3 regions of the Sphaerotilus montanus genome follow, and region 3 is predicted to be linked to each of the others. Evidence: predicted binding sites of a transcription regulator. Region 3 holds the regulator's gene; each other region holds the start of a gene.
The links. The regulator FNR, encoded in region 3, switches genes on or off when oxygen is low (the NO sensors DNR and NnrR bind a similar motif). The targets are predictions, from matches to a motif close to TTGATNNNNATCAA.

Region 1 (5,350 bases), 1.9 Mb from region 3:
CTCCTGGCGGGTGCGTTCGCTGGTGTTGATGCAGCGGTCCCAGACCTCGTTGTCGCAGGCGCGCTGGGCCGCGGCGAGCAGTGGCCGGTCCCCCAGTTCGCGGATCGCGAAGTTCCACTCGCGCACCCCCTCGCTGCGCAGCCCCAGCCCGATCAGCGCCAGTGCACGGGTCAGGCCAGGCTGGCGCAGCGCCTGCACCCGCTCTTCGGCCGTGAGCGCCGCCGGGCGGGCCGGCAGGGCCTGCGGGCGACCGAGTTCCTCGGCGGCGAGCTTGCCGTAGAAGTTCATCTGGCCGGCGATGCGCTCGAAGAGCACGCTGGCCGCCGTGCGCTGGCCATCCCCTTCGGCACCCGCCCGCGCGGTAGCCTGGACGGCGCGGGCCTTCCAGTAGACCCAGGTCGCATCGGCCTGCGCGGCAGTGCTCATGGCGGCAACCGCGTCGAGCAGGCGCTGCCAGCGGCCGGCATCCGTGGCGCGCAGCGCCGAACGGGCACGCCAGGCCAGCGTGTCGTCGTTCCAGTCGATGTCGCGGGTGGCGGTGGCGGCAGCGCCACTGGCGCGCTGGAACCAGGCATCCGCCTCGGGCAGCAGCTTCATCGCCGCCTGCCGCGCCACGGAGCCCCAAGCCCAGGCGGCGGCCTCGGGCGGAAGCCGGGCCTGCCAGCGGTCCTGCAACTCGGCGGCGGCCGCGGCGGGGTCGTTGGCGGCCAGCCGGGCCAGTGCCATGACGGCGTATTCGGCGCCCTGCCGGCTGTCGGTGTCGGCGCGGCGGGCCAGGTAGCGCTGCGGCTGCTCGAACAGCTCGGTCAGCGTGGGCCCGGCGTCCTCGCCCAGCAGGGTCAGTGCCTGGCGGGCCGCATTCAGGCGCCTGGCCTCGGCGGCCTCGCGGGCCTTGAGCCAGACGTCGCTGGCGCCGAACAGGCGCGCGGTGTAGAGCGTGGTGACGAGCAGCGTGCAGCCGTCGTCGCCGTCGCGCTGCAGGAACCAGTTCGCGCGGGCCGAGGCGCGCACGTCCTCGCCGACGTGGTGGCGCAGCAGCAGCGCGTAGCAGCTCACCTCGCGGTCGTCGTTGTACTTGAAGCGCGGGTATTCGGTGGCGAAGTTGCGCCAGTCGCGGCGCTTGCCGAGTTCGAGCAGCCAGTCGTTGCGCAGGCGGTCCTCGACGTAGGTGCCGGGCCAGCGGGCGTAGAAGGCATCCAGCTCGCCCTGGTTCGACTCGGCGAGCCGGTTGTTCAGCTCCCAGTAGTCGGCCCACATCGCCAGCGGGTGGCGGGCGGCCACCAGGGTGTCGCGGTGGACCAGCAACCGGGCGCGGTCCTTCTTGCGAAAGGCCTCGCGGGCCTGCACCAGCCGGTCGTCCAGCGCCCGGGTCTCGCTGGTCGCGGCGTTCTGGGCCTGCGCCACGCAGACCGATCCCGCCAGACCACAACTGGTCACCACCGCCACGACGACGGCCCTCGCCACATCCACCACTGACTTCATGCGCACCTTGGTTCACCCCCGCCACCAGTGTAGGGGCGGACCCTGATCCCGCCACCCCGGTGCCGACAAGCACGTGCGAATCGACCGGGCAAAACGCGCCGTGCCACGCGGCTTCGAATTGCCGCCGGGGCCGTGCACACGCACAATCGCCCCACCTTGGTCGAGAACGAAATCCGATGAGCACTCCGTCCAGCACTCCCCCCTTCAAGCTCCCCGAGCCGCCCCGCGACAAGAAGATCCTGCGCCGGCAGCTCCAGGCCGAACGCATGGGCATGTCCGACCGCCACCAGCGCTCGGTGCACCTGCAGGAGGTGCTGATGGTCTGGCTGCTGTCGCGCAGGGAGAAGACGATCGGGGCGTTCTGGTCGATCAAGGGCGAGTTCGACGCCCTGCCGGCGCTCTACCGCTGGACAGAATCGGATCCGGACCGGCGCATCGGCCTGCCGGTGATCGACAAGCTCACGAAGCAGTTGCGCTTCCACGTCTGGTACCCCGGCTGTCCGATGGAGGAGGACGCCTTCGGCATCCTGAAACCCAAGGACACGGAGGAATTCCACCCGGAACTCCTGCTGGTGCCCTGCGTGGGCTTCGGGCCGGGGGGGGTGCGGCTGGGCTATGGCGGCGGGTTCTACGACCGCACGCTGGCCTCACTGAAGCCGATGCCCTTCACCGCCGGCATCGGCTATGCGCACGGCTACATCCCGTGGCTGGCGGCCGAGCCGCACGACGTGCCGCTCGACGCGATGCTGACCGAGGACGGCACGGTCTGGGACCGTGACCGCGACCACGGCCAGACCGCAGATCCGGACGCGGATCAGAACTTGTAGCCGACGCCCACGCCGACCAGCAGCGGATCGACCTTGATGGTGCCAAGGTTGGTGCCGTTGCTGCTCAGGTCGGTGCGGATCTGCACCTTCTTGACATCGAAGTTGACCGACCAGGTCTTGTCGATCGCGTAATCGACGCCAGCCTGCAGGGCCAGACCGACGCTGTTCTTCTCGATCGAGAAGCCGGCCGGCAGATCGACGCTGGAAAAGCGGGTGTAGTTCAGGCCGGCGCCGACGTAGGGCTTGAAGGCACCCAGGCCGAGGTCGGTGAAGTGGTATTGCAGCGTCAGCGTCGGCGGCAGGTGCTTCAGGGTGCCGATCTTGCCGCCGTGGGCGGTGGAGCTGACGTTCTGCTTCTGCGGGTAGGTCAGGATCAGCTCGGCGGCCAGGTTCGGGCTCAGGAAGTAGGTGAAGTCGACTTCCGGGATCACCTTGCTGTTGATGCTCACATCGGTGATCGCGATGCTGTCGTCGTTGGCCGGGGTGAGGCTGACCAGGCGGCCACGGACCAGCAGATCACCGGCGACCTGGGCCGACGCGACGGGCGCAGCGGACAGGGTGGCGAGGGCGGCCAGAGCGGCGAGTGCGAGACGGGTCTTCTTGGACATGAGGGACTCCTGTTGAACAGTGCCCTCATTGGACGGGCACCCCACCCCCGTCAGGTTGCGTCGGCTCAACCAGCGACAGCCCGGGCGGCGGGCCGCTCCACGCCTTTGACGCAGATCAGCGTGCCGGCGCGTCCGGAGGCGGCCAGTGTGGCGCCGCCGCATCACCCGCGGCGTGTCACAGCCCCAGCCGGCGCGCCAGTTCCAGCACCGTGGCGCTGGTGTTCATCGTGTAGAAGTGCAGCGACGGCACCCCTTGCGCGCGCAGCCGCTCGCACAGGTCGGTCACGACGTCCAGCCCGAAGGCCTTGATGCTGGCCGTGTCGTCGCCGAAGCTCTGCAGCCGCAGCCGCACCCAGCGCGGGATCTCGGCGCCGCAGCCGTCGGCGAAGCGCAGGATGCCGCTGGAATTGGTGATCGGCATGATCCCCGGCACGACCGGGATGTCCAGACCAAGCCGGCGCACTTCGTCCATGAAACGCCAGTACGCGTCGGCGTTGTAGAAGAACTGCGTGATCGCCGAGCTGGCGCCGGCCTTCACCTTGGCCTCGAAGGCCTGCAGGTCGGCCTGGGGCGAGCGGGCCTGCGGGTGCATCTCGGGATAGGCGGCCACCTCGATGTGGAAGTGGTCGCCCGTCTCGGCGCGGATGAAGGCCACGAGGTCGCTGGCGTGGCGGAACTCGCCCATCGGGCCGAAGCCGCTGGGCAGGTCGCCGCGCAGCGCGACGATGCGGCGCATCCCCATCGCCCGGAACTGCGCCAGCCGCTCGCGCACCGACTCGCGGGTCGCGCCGACGCAGGTGAAGTGCGAGGCACCGTCCTGCCCCTCGTCGAGGAGGGCCTGCACGGTCTGCAGCGTGCCGTCCTGGGTCGAGCCGCCCGCACCGTAGGTGACGGAGCAGAACTGCGGCTGCAGCGCATACAGCGCCTGGCGCACGGCAGCCAGCTTGGTCACGCCCTCGGGCGTCTTGGGCGGGAAGAACTCCAGGCTCAGCGGAAGGGAGGCGGTTGGCGTCATGGCAGGTTCAGTCGTGGTCTGCGCAGGCGGAGCTGCTCAGGTGTCGTCTCGGACAGGCTTCTTGGGCGTGGGCTTGGCGATCGGCTTGTCGCCGGACTCCAGGTCGAGGTGGCGCGCCCACAGGAAAAATTCGGTGTTGCCGTTGCCACCGGTGATCGGGCTCTGGAAGTAGGCGTGGACCTTCATCCCCGCGTCGCGGCAGCACTGGCGCACGCGGGTCTCGACGTCCGTGAACAGCGACTTGTCGCGCACGATGCCGCCCTTGCCGATGTGCTCGGGCTGCAGCTCGAACTGCGGCTTCACCAGCACCAGCAAGTCGGCGTCCGGGGCCATGTAGGCGAACAGCGTCGGCAGCACGTGCGTCAGCGAGATGAAGGACACGTCGGCGACCACCACGTCGAAGCTGGCCGCGGCCCACTCCTGCGCGAAGGCCGACTCGCTCACGTCGCGGGCGTTGATGCCCTCGTAGCTGACGACGCGCGGATCGTCGCGCAGCTTGGCGGCGAGCTGGTCGCGGCCCACGTCCAGGCCGACCACCTTCGTCGCGCCTTGCTGCAGCAGCAGGTCGGTGAAGCCGCCGGTGCTCTGGCCGACATCGAGGCAGGTGCGCCCCGCCACGCTGAAGCCGCAGCGGGCAACAGCGCCTTCGAGCTTGAGGCCGCCGCGCGACACGAAGCGCAGCTCCGCGTCGTCGGTGATCTCGACCCGGGCGTCGTCGGGCACGTCCTCGCCGGACTTGGTCGGCACCAGCCAGCCCTTGGGGCCGAGCCAGCGCACGGCCTTGCGTTCGATCAGCCGCTGGGCGGCGGAGCGGGTCGGGACCATGCCCCGTTGGACGATCAACTGATCGATGCGCATGTCGTGTGTCTTTCTAGGTGGCCCCCGTGGGGGCCGGGGTGAATCAATAACGGTAGGTGTCGGGCTTGTACGGGCCCTGCTTCGGCACGCCGATGTAGGCGGCCTGCTCGTCGGTCAGCTCGGTCAGCATGGCGCCGACCTTCTTCAGATGCAGGCGCGCCACCTTCTCGTCCAGGTGCTTCGGCAGCACGTAGACCTTGCCGGCGTCGTAGCCGTCCGGGTGGCAGAACAGCTCGATCTGCGCGATGGTCTGGTTGGCGAAGCTCGACGACATCACGAAGCTCGGGTGGCCCGTGCCGCAGCCGAGGTTCACCAGGCGGCCCTTGGCGAGCAGGATGATGCGCTTGCCGTCGGGGAAGATGATGTGGTCGACCTGCGGCTTGATCTCTTCCCACTCGTACTGTTCGAGCGAGGCGACCTCGATCTCGTTGTCGAAGTGGCCGATGTTGCAGACGATCGCCTGGTCCTTCATCGCGAGCATGTGCTCGTGGCGGATCACGCCCTTGTTGCCGGTGGTGGTGACGAAGATGTCGGCCTTGTCGGCGGCGTACTCCATGGTC
Region 2 (5,350 bases), 790 kb from region 3:
TGCGGGTCTGCAGCAGGTAGAGCCGGCCGTCCTGGACCGTGAACTCGAAGTCCTGCATGTCGCCCAGCGCCGCCTCGACCCGCCGGGTCGCCGCGAGCAACTGCTGCCACACCGCGGGCGCACGCTCCGCCAGACCCTGGTGGCCGTGTGCGCGGCGGCGGCCGGAGACGACGTCCTCGCCCTGGGCGTGGAGCAGGAAATCGACCCAGGGCACCGGCTCGCCGCTGGTCGGGTCGCGCGTGAAGCCGACGCCCGCGCCGGAGACGCCCCCGGCATTGCCGAACACCATCTGCTGGACGGTGACCGCCGTGCCGACCGTGGCATCAATGCCGTGCATCGCCCGGTAGGCCTGCGCCTGCGGCGACTGCCACGAGGCGAACACGGCCTCGATCGCCCCGGCGAGCTGGACCTGCGGATCTTGCGGAAAGGGCTGGCCGGCGTGTTCGCGGTAGAGCGCGAGGTAGCGCCGGGTCAGGGTGCGCAGCTCCGAGAAATCGAGGTCGCGCTCGTCGCGGTGGCCGGCGAGCGTGCGCAGCTCGGCCTCGAACAGCTCACCATCCAGCCTGGCCACGGTTTCCCCGTAGGTGGCGACCAGGCGGCGGTAGGCGTCCCAGACCAGGCGTGGGTGGCCGGTCTGGCGCAGGAAACCGGGCAGGGTCGTCTCGCACAGGCCGATGTCGAGCAGGGTCTGCATCATCCCCGGCATCGAGACCGGCGCGCCCGAGCGCACCGACACGAGCAACGGCTGGCGGGCGTCGCCGAAGCGCAGCCCGCTGGCCTGTTCGAGCCGGGCCAGCGCCTCGCGCCACACCGCGGGCGTGCGTGCAGCGGCCGCGGCCTGGCACCACGCGGTGCCGAGCACCAGCCCCGGCGGCACCGGCAGGCCGAGTTCGGCCATGCGCAGCAGGTTCCAGGCCTTGAAACCGAGTTGTGCGGGGCCGAGCGTGTCGGCGCGGCTGGCATCGGCGGTGCCGAAGGTGTAGACCTCCGGCGGCAGCGGGGATGCAGGGACAGGGACAGGAGGGATGACAGGTGTGGCGGGCATGGCGAACTCCGGTTCAGCCCAGCACGCTGGGGGACTCGACCCGGCGGAAGGCCAGATCGCGCAGGCGGTACTCCAGCGTGAGCAGCCGGTCGGAGGCCAGCTCCAGGCTGGCGGCCAGGTCGCTGGCCAGCATCAGCACCGCCGGCTCCGGCACATGGCGGCACAGCGCGCGGCGGGCCTCGCGCAGCAGTTCGTCGCAGCGCCGCTCGGCCTGCAGCACACGCCAGGTCGCGGCGACGAAGGCGTCCTGGTCGGTCGCGTCGCTGCCCTGCCCCAGCCCGCAGAGGATGGCGAGCGCCCGCACATGGTCCTGCGTGGCACCGAGCACCGTCTCGGCCAGCGCCTGCAGCGCAGCGCGGACCTCGCCATGCAGGAGCTTGCGGCTGTGTCCGCTGCGCTGCTCGGCCAGCAGCGAGATGAGGAAGGCGGCCTCCTCCAGCGCATCGGCCACATCGTCGGCCAGCTCCATCAGCGCGACGACCGAACGCCAGCGCGGCAGCCGCTCGGCCTGGGTGCGTGCCCGCATGACGAGGTGGTCGGCCTGGCGTTCCCAGGTCTTGGCCCGTGCCCCCAGCCGGGCGGCGGCCTCGGTGCGTTCGTCGCCACCATCGACCGTGCCATCGGCCAGCGCCTCGTGGACCGCCTCGGCCAGGGTCTGCACCCAGGCGGCGTGCTCGGTCAGCAGATCGAACTCGGTGCGGTGCTGCTGCATGTGCCGGGTCAGCAGCAGCCGGGTCTCGTCGGCCACCAGCGCGGCGGGCTGGTGGGCGGTGCGGGCCCGCCAGGCCAGCGCCAGCACGTCCACCAGGAAGGCCTGCGCCGCCGCCTCGCCGAGCACGGCGTCCAGCCGGTCGCCGATGCGGAAGGCACCGGGGCCAAGATCCTGCATGGCGTCGAAGACGAGCTGCTCGCCGCCCGCCTCCAGCCAGGCGCGGTGGCCGACCTCGCGCTGCGCCGCCTCGCGCAGCACCTCGACCGCCAGCGGCTTGGCCACGAAGGCCTGCAGGCGCTTGCGGGCGCGGTTCCAGTCGATCAGGAAGACGATGCGGGCGCCGATGCCCTCCAGCGCCAGCGCGAGCGCGGCCTCGTCGGCGCAGGTGAAGGTGGCCGTGCCGAGCTGGTAGGCCGCGCCCTCGTTGAGATCGGCGCGGACCTGCGATTGCGGCGCCGACCACTGTGCGCCCAGCTCCGCCAGCCGCGCCTGGAAGAAGGCGAAGCGCGGCTTGTGCAGGTCGGAGTAGGTCAGGCGGATGCCGGGGGTCGCGGCGACACCGTCGACGGTCTCGCCGTCGACCACCTGGACCACCAGCACATGCGCGTCGTTGGTGCCGATGTCGTTCTGGATCAGCAGGTGCGGGCCGTCACGGGTCGCGGCGGTGTCGAGGCCGGGGTGGTCGAGCTTGAGGGCGCGGGTGCGGCCGAGACCGCGCATGAAGGCGGCGATGCGTGGGCGGTCCTGCGGGCCGATCTGCCAGGCGTGGGCGCCGTCGATCACCTCGCTGGCCAGCGTGGCCGAGAGGCGGTTCAGCGCCTTGTGCAGGTCCATCACCAGCAGGTGCAGGCTGTCGTCGGCGGGCTGGCCGCGCTTGCCGCGGTGGCCGTGGGTCAGCGCGCGCAGGTGGTCGGAGCCGAGCGCGGCGCGGCCGTGTTCGCAGTCCGCCTTCCATCGGGCCAGGTTCTGCAACCAGTGGTCGCGGCGCTGGCGCAGGGCGGTGACCTCGGCATCGGTGGTGTCGTCCACTTCACCGGGCAGGCCCGTGACCGGGCGGGCCATGGTGGTCAGGGCCTCGTGGAGCAGCGCCGCCAGCCGCCCCGCCTCGGGCAGCAGGAGGTCCTCGCCCTGCAGCGTCGCGCCGGCCTGGAGTTCGTCGAGCCAGCGGCCCTTCAGGTCGGCCGCGGCGCACTCGGCGCGCAGGTCCTGCAACGGTGCAGCCGGCTTGCACGCATGGGCTGCGGCCGCCTGCAGCAGGGTCAGCGCCACCTTGAGCCGGTCGTTGGCGGCCAGCGCCGCCTGCACCCAGGCGGGCCGCAGGAGGGAGGTCTGGCCGAGTGATGCGACAGCAGCTTGCTTGTCCATGGACGTGGTTCCCCTGAAAGGCGTTGTGCGGCGGAGCTGGACGCCAGCCGGTCTTGCGCGGACCAGTCTGGGCAGCGTCCGTGACCGGTGCGTGACGCGGATCCGGCCAGAACACCCGGTGTTGACGTCGCTCAAGCAAGGTGCGCGAGCACCATGCTGCGGACACGGCAACGCGGTTCAATCGGCGCTGTACCCACTGCCGCGACAGGACACCCCGTGCTGCAAGCCACCCGATCGTTGCCTGAACCCGCCTCCACCAGCACCCGCCCCGCTGCACCAGCCGGCCCGACGCCGGCCGAAGCCGCCGCAGCCTTCGACCAGCTGGTCCACGCCCGCGCCGCAGCGCTGACCAGCGGCCTGTCGCCGATCTCGCTGTCCCTGGCCTGGCAGGACTGGGCGCAGCACCTGATGAGCCAGCCGGGTCAGCGGCTGCGGCTCGCCGCACAGGCGCAGGCCGGCGTGATCGAGTGGCTGGGGCACTGCGCAAGTGGCGGCTGCACGCCCGACGGCAGCGCCGCAGCGCCGGACGCCCGCTTCGCCAGTCCGGCGTGGCAGCAGTGGCCGTGGCCGGGTGTCGTGCAGGCCTACCAGCAGAGCGTGCAATGGTGGGACGACGCCACCCAGCTGCCCGGCCTGACGCGCCACCACAGCGAGGTCGTGCGCACGATGGCGCGCCAGTGGCTCGACACGCTCAGCCCGAGCAACCTGCCGTTCAATCCCGAAGTGCTCCAGGTGACCCGGGAGCGCCTCGGTGCCAATCTGATCGAGGGCGCGCAGAACGCCGCGGACGACTGGCGCCTGCAGCACGGCCTGCAGCCCCTGGCGCTGCCCGAACACAGCTACCGCCCCGGCACCGAGGTGGCGATCACGCCCGGTGCGGTGGTGATGCGCAACCGGCTGGTCGAGCTGATCCAGTACGCGCCCGCCACCGACGTGGTGCAGGCCGCGCCGGTCTTCATCGTGCCGTCGTGGATCATGAAGTACTACATCCTCGACCTGCGCCCGGAACACTCGCTGGTGCGCTGGCTGGTCGGCCAGGGCCACACCGTCTTCATCCTGAGCTGGAAGAATCCGGACCGGAGCGATGCCGGCATCGGCCTGAACGACTACCTGCAGTGGGGCGTGTTCGACAGCCTGGCCCGCATCCGCGAGCTGGTCCCCGACCACCCCGTGCACGCCTGCGGCTACTGCCTGGGCGGCACGCTGCTGTCGATGGCCGCCGCCGCGCTGGCCCGCCCGCAGCAGGTCGCCAGCGCGCCGCAGCAGGCGCCGCTGGCCAGCGTCACGCTGCTGGCCTCGGAAACCGACTTCACCGAGCCGGGCGAGATGGGCGCGCTGATCGACGAATCCCAGGTGCAGCTGCTCGAAGCGGTGATGGCCGACCGGGGCTTCCTGACCGGGCAGCAGATGGCGGGATCGTTCCAGTTCCTGCACGCCCGCGATCTGGTCTGGTCGACCAAGATGCATGAATACCTGTTCGGCGAGCGCACCCGGCCCAACGACCTGATGGCCTGGAATGCCGACGTGACCCGCATGCCGGCGCGCATGCACAGCGAGTACCTGCGCCGCTGCTACCTGCGCAACGAACTGGCCGAGGGACGTTACCTCGTCGAGGGAACCCCGGTGTCGCTGTCCGATGTCCGGGTGCCGGTCTTTGCCGTCGGCACGGAAACGGACCACGTCTCGCCGTGGAAATCGGTCTACAAGCTGCTGCGCCTGTCCGAGACCGAGGTCACCTTCGTGCTGACCAGCGGCGGCCACAACGCGGGCATCGTCAGCGAACCCGGCCACCCGCACCGCCACTACGCCCTGCACGTCACCGCCGCCACCGACCCGTGGCAGAGCCCCGAGGACTGGCAGGCCACCGCCGAGCGCCGCGACGGCTCGTGGTGGACGGCGTGGAACGACTGGCTGGTCGCACACAGCCGCGGCACGGTGCCGGCCCGGGTGATCGACCCGGCCACGGCCCTCGCCGCCGCACCGGGCGACTACGTGCAGACCCGGTACGCCGACTGACGGCAGGGCGTTCAGCCAGCCGGATTGCCCGCCGGCAGACCACGGCGTAGCATGCGGCCGCATGTTCCACCTGCCTTCTCCCCTGCGTGGCGCCGCGCTGGCGCTGGTCCTGAGCACCGCCGTGCTGGCTGGTTGTGGCGGCGGCATCTACCTGGGCTGGGAAGGCGGCGGCTACGACGACCTGCCCCCGAGCGTCAGCCTGGTGACCAGCG
Region 3 (5,350 bases):
TCAGCTGGAGGCAGAACATGCCAAGGCACGCCAGACCATGGCGCCGCTGTACGAGCGCTTCATGGCCATGGGCCCGGAGGCGCTGGCACAGGACAAGCAGGCCATGGGCATCGGCGAGCGGCTGTTCGTCAACAACTGCGCCGGCTGCCACGGCTCGGACGGGCGCGGCAGCAAGAGCTTCCCCAACCTGACGGACAACGACTGGCTGGGTGGCTCGGGTGTGGACTACATCGCGAAGACCATCGCCGAAGGTCGCCAGGGCATGATGCCCCCGATGGGCGCCGCGGTCGGAACGCCCGAGGACGTCAAGAACGTCGCCAACTACGTGCTGAGCCTGTCTGGCAGCGCCCACAACGCGATTGCCGCACAGCTCGGCAAGAGCAAGTTCGGTGCGTGCGCGGCTTGTCACGGTGCCGATGGCAAGGGTCTGCAAGCGATGGGAGCGCCGAACCTGACCGACAAGGTCTGGTTGCATGGGTGGGGTGAGGCTGCCGTGATCGCGATGATCAACGGCGGCAAGACCAACGTCATGCCGCAGCACGCCTCGCGCCTGTCGCCCGAGCAGACCAAGGTCTTGGCGGCCTATGTCTGGAGCCTGTCGCACAAGGGCGACCCGAAGACGGCCCTGGCTGCGCCGCAGTGATGCTGATCAAGGTCCAGTGCCTGCATCAGTACGAAAATTAACCATGGACAGCCGCACAGATACATCGACGACCGTGCAGGGGGCAGTGAAGACTGTTTCCCTGTATCAGAAGAGCAAGAAGATCTATCCCCGTGCGGTGCATGGCTTCTTTTCCAACTGGCGCTGGGCGCTGGTCTGGATCACCCAGATCGTGTTCTACGGCATGCCCTGGCTGCAGTGGAACGACCGCCAGGCCGTGCTGTTCGACCTGCTCACCCGCCGGTTCTACATCGGCGGGCTGGTGCTCTACCCGCAGGACTTCATCTACCTGACGGGTCTGCTGATCATCTCGGCCTACGCGTTGTTCCTGTTCACCGCGGTGGCCGGGCGTCTGTGGTGCGGCTATGCCTGCCCGCAGACGGTCTACACCGAGATCTTCCTGTGGTTCGAACACCGTTTCGAAGGGGATCGTGCCCAGCGCATGCGCCTGGATGCAGCCCCCTGGAACGGCGAGAAGATCCTCCGCAAGGGCGGCAAGCAGCTTGCCTGGATCCTGTTCGCACTCTGGACGGGCTTCACCTTCGTCGGCTATTTCACCCCGATCCGCTCGCTCGGTGCCTCGGTGCTCTCGCTGGGCCTGGGGCCGTGGGAGTGGTTCTGGGTGCTGTTCTACGCGTTCGCCACCTATGGCAACGCCGGTTTCATGCGCGAGCAGGTGTGCAAGTACATGTGCCCCTACGCGCGCTTCCAGAGCGCGATGTTCGACAAGGACACGCTCATCATCAGCTACGACGCCGAACGCGGTGACCCGCGCGGCGCACGTGGCAAGAAGGTCGATCCCAAGTCCAAGGGCCTGGGCGACTGCGTCGATTGCGGCGTGTGCGTGCAGGTCTGCCCGACGGGCATCGACATCCGCAACGGCCTGCAATACGAGTGCATCGGCTGCTCGGCCTGCATTGACGCCTGTGACGGCATCATGGACAAGATGGGCTACGAGCCCGGCCTGATCCGCTATGCCACGCAGCACAGCCTGCAGCAGCACCTCACGCGTGCCCAGATGTGGCGCCGCGCCTTCCGGCCGCGGGTGCTGATCTACACGGCCATCCTCGTGCTGATCGTCGGGGCCGTGGGCACCAGCCTGTGGCTGCGCTCGCCGTTCCGCGTGGACGTGGTGCGCGACCGGGCAACGCTGGCCCGCATCGTCGATGAAGGGCGCATCGAGAACGTCTATCGTCTGCAGATCATGAACGCGACCGAGCAGACGCAGCGTTTCCGCATCGCTGCCAGCGGCCTGCCGGACCTGAAGGTGGACCAGACCAGCGACATCGAGGTCGGGCCTGCCGAGGCGCAATGGGTGACGGTGTCGGTGCAGGCCGGGTTCGAGGCGGCAACCCAGGCAGGCCCGGGCTCGCACGAGATCCACTTCGATGTCGAGCGGGTGGATGCCAAGGGTGCGCCCGCGGTGGTCCGCGAGAAGTCGACCTTCATCGTGCCTCGCTGAACGGCGTGCACACTGTCTGCGACCGTATTTATCCAGGAGTTCCTGCATGACGACAAGCTACACGACCCCCTCCGGCAAGGACACGATGCCTTGGTGGAAGTACAAGATGGTGTGGCTGGTGATCGGCGGCCCGCTGGTCGTGGTCGTGGCCAGTTTCGTCACGCTCGGTCTGGCGATCCGCTATCCGGATCCGGTGCTGGAGAGCGTGGTGGTCGCCACACCCGACGCCGCGCACCAGCCAGCCATGCAGGCGCGCAACCATGCCGCCACAGGGGGCGTCAAATGACCGTGGCCGATCCGCTTCTCTCGTCCGACGAAGAGGTCGAGCGGTTCGAGGCGGCCGAACCAGCGGACATGGTGCCCCCGATGTCGTCGCCCACCCGGCGGCTGGCGGCCGTGGCGTGGCCGGCGTTCCTGATGGCTGGCGTGCTGGAGATGCTGGTGTTCTCGCTGGTCGATCCCGGCGATCTGCACTGGCTGGGCGGCGCCTCCGTGGAGATCGACCGCAAGGCGGTCTACACCGTGGCCTTCTTCGTGTTCTGGGTGGTGGTCGGCTTGGGCAGTGCGCTGACGCAGCTGATCCTGGTCGAGCCGAACGTCCTCAACAAGCCTTACCGCAACCACCTCTGAGGGGCTGCGGCCGGGTCATCAGGCGAGCGGTTCAGCAGTTGGCTGCGTTGACGACCTGTTGCAGTGCTGCCTGGTCGAGGATGCGGATGTCGCGCTGCTTGACTTCGAGCAGACCGTCGTCCTGGAATTTCGAGAAGGTGCGGCTGACCGTTTCCAGCTTCAGGCCCAGGTAGCTGCCAATCTCCTCGCGTGTCATGCGCAGCACCAGCGCCGACGGGGAAAAGCCGCGTGCCTGCAGGCGCTGCGTCAGGTTGAGCAGGAAGGCGGCCAGACGCTCTTCCGCCCGCATGCTCCCGAGCAGCAGCATCACGCCGTGGTCGCGCACGATCTCGCGGCTCATGATCTTGTGGAACTGGTGCTGCAGCAGCGTGAACTCGCGCGACAGCGTCTCCAGCTGGCCATAGGGAATCATGCAGACCTGCGAGTCCTCCAGCGCGATGGCATCGCAGGAGTGGCGGTCGGTGCTGATGCCGTCCAGGCCGAGCAGCTCGCCGGCCATCTGGAAACCCGTGACCTGCTCGCGGCCATCCGATGCGGAGACGATGGTCTTGAAGAAGCCGGTGCGGACCGCGTACAGCGCCGCGAAGGTCTCGCCGGCGTGGAACAGGCTCTCGCCGCGGCGCACGGCGCGGCGGGTGCCGATCATGTTGTCCAGCGAAGTCAGCTCCTCGTCCGACAGACCCACGGGCAGGCACAGCTCGCGCAGGTTGCAGGCCGAGCAGGCGACCTTGAGGGCGTCCAGGCGTGGGGTGGTAGACGTTTCGTGCATGTTGCAAACCCTGTTGATCAAGCTTGTCTGATTCTTGTGCATCCGCCGTGCAGCACACTTGAGCTGCGTCAAGGCTGGCGGGCGCGGGGACGGCACAGTGCGTGCCATGGAACATACGACACTTTCCCGTGGCCGCACTGACACATCGGCCGAATCTGGTGCGCCGAGTCTGGCAGTGGCTGCGCCGGAACTGACCGATGCGCTGCTGGCGCGGATGGATGTGCCGGGGCCACGCTACACCTCCTACCCGACGGCCGACCGGTTTGTCGAGGCCTTCACCGCTGGCCACAGTGCGCAGGCGCTGGCGCAGCGCGGGGATCTGGGGGGCGTGGGCGGCGCGGGGGTGCCGATGTCGATCTACGTGCACATCCCGTTCTGCGAGTCGGTCTGCTACTACTGCGCCTGCAACAAGATCGTCACGCGCGACCACAGCCGGGTGGCGGCCTACCTGAAGGCGCTGGAGCATGAGCTGGACCTGGTCTGCCAGGCGCTCGGCGAAGCGCCCCAGGTGTCCCAGCTGCACTTTGGCGGCGGCACGCCCACCTATCTGGACGACGACGAGCTCCGCCATGTGGTGGGCATGATCGCCGCCCGGGTGCGCTTGCTGCCCCAGGGCGAGCATTCCATCGAGATCGATCCGCGCACCGTCACCCGTGACCGGCTGGCACTGCTGAAAGAGCTCGGCTTCAACCGGGTCTCCTTCGGCGTGCAGGACTTCGACCCGGCGGTGCAGCAGGCGGTCCACCGGGTGCAGCCGCATGCGCAGGTCGAGGCGCTGATGCGCGACGCGCGGGAACTGGGCTTCGAGTCGATCAACGTCGACCTGATCTACGGCCTGCCGCGCCAGACGCCCGAGAGTTTCGAGCGCACGGTGCGCCAGGTCGCGCTGCTGCGGCCGGACCGCATCGCGATGTACGGCTACGCCCACCTGCCGACGCGCTTCAAGCCGCAGCGGCGCATCGTGCCGGCCGAACTGCCCAGCGGCGCGGACCGGGTCGGCATGCTGGCGCAGGCGCTGGCCGGCTTCGTCAGCCATGGTTACCAGTACATCGGCATGGACCATTTCGCGCTGCCCGAGGACGGACTGGCGCAGGCCAAGCGCCAAGGTCGCCTGCACCGCAATTTCCAGGGCTACAGCACCCAGCCGGACTGCGACCTGATCGGCCTGGGCGTGTCGGCCATCTCCCGCATCGGGGCCACGTATAGCCAGAACGCCAAGACGCTGGACGAGTACTACGACCTGCTCAAGGGCGATGCGCTGCCGGTGGTGCGCGGGCTGGCGCTGACGCGCGATGATCTGGTGCGGCGGGCGGTGATCATGTCCATCATGTGCCACGGGCGGCTGAGCTACGAGTCGGTGGCGCTGGCGCACCTGATCGATGTGCGACAGTACTTCGCGCAGGAACTGGAGGCGCTGCAGGACCTGGCGCACGACGGCCTCGTCACGCTCCACGAGGACGGGCTGGAGGTCACGCCGCTGGGCTGGTACTTCGTGCGCTCGGTGGCGATGGTCTTCGACCGGCACCTGCGGGCCGACCGCAGCCGGGAGCGGTTTTCCAAGGTGATCTGAGGCAGATCGAGGGCGTCGAGGTGATCGGATGACGGGTGCGTTGCTGCTGACAGCAGCCTTGATGGGGCTGGCCGGTACCCCGCATTGCGCGGCGATGTGCGGGGCTGGCTGTGCGGCGATTGCCCGGCGCTGCAAACCCGAGCAGCCGTCTGGCGCCGTGGCCGGCATGCTGGTGGGGCGTCTGGTGGCGTATGCCGTGGCGGGTGCGCTGGCGGCTTCGCTGGTGGGGGGGCTGCGCTGGCTGGCCGCGTCGGCGGG

Region 1: BDD16_RS09220 (OmpW/AlkL family protein) is a predicted target of FNR. The motif match lies at 3,023-3,036, and genes of this name have one in related genera.
Region 2: BDD16_RS04115 (PHA/PHB synthase family protein) is a predicted target of FNR. The motif match lies at 3,244-3,257, and genes of this name have one in related genera.

Annotation. Positions count from the first base shown of each region.
Region 1 covers NZ_JACCFH010000001.1:2,026,670-2,032,019, reverse strand. The annotation lists gene BDD16_RS09230 (lytic transglycosylase domain-containing protein) at 1-1,482, opposite strand, end outside; gene BDD16_RS09225 (5-formyltetrahydrofolate cyclo-ligase) at 1,659-2,309, shown strand; gene BDD16_RS09220 (OmpW/AlkL family protein) at 2,297-2,917, opposite strand; gene metF (methylenetetrahydrofolate reductase [NAD(P)H]) at 3,093-3,932, opposite strand; gene BDD16_RS09210 (TlyA family RNA methyltransferase) at 3,969-4,790, opposite strand; gene ahcY (adenosylhomocysteinase) at 4,834-5,350, opposite strand, start outside.
Region 2 covers NZ_JACCFH010000001.1:934,041-939,390, forward strand. The annotation lists gene BDD16_RS04105 (PEP/pyruvate-binding domain-containing protein) at 1-1,045, opposite strand, end outside; gene BDD16_RS04110 (phosphate transport regulator) at 1,059-3,122, opposite strand; gene BDD16_RS04115 (PHA/PHB synthase family protein) at 3,276-5,138, shown strand; gene BDD16_RS04120 (Ig-like domain-containing protein) at 5,200-5,350, shown strand, end outside.
Region 3 covers NZ_JACCFH010000001.1:146,000-151,349, reverse strand. The annotation lists gene ccoP (cytochrome-c oxidase, cbb3-type subunit III) at 1-643, shown strand, start outside; gene ccoG (cytochrome c oxidase accessory protein CcoG) at 687-2,123, shown strand; gene BDD16_RS00680 (hypothetical protein) at 2,170-2,409, shown strand; gene BDD16_RS00675 (hypothetical protein) at 2,412-2,753, shown strand; gene fnr (fumarate/nitrate reduction transcriptional regulator Fnr) at 2,785-3,522, opposite strand; gene hemN (oxygen-independent coproporphyrinogen III oxidase) at 3,629-5,092, shown strand; gene BDD16_RS00660 (urease accessory protein UreH domain-containing protein) at 5,121-5,350, shown strand, end outside.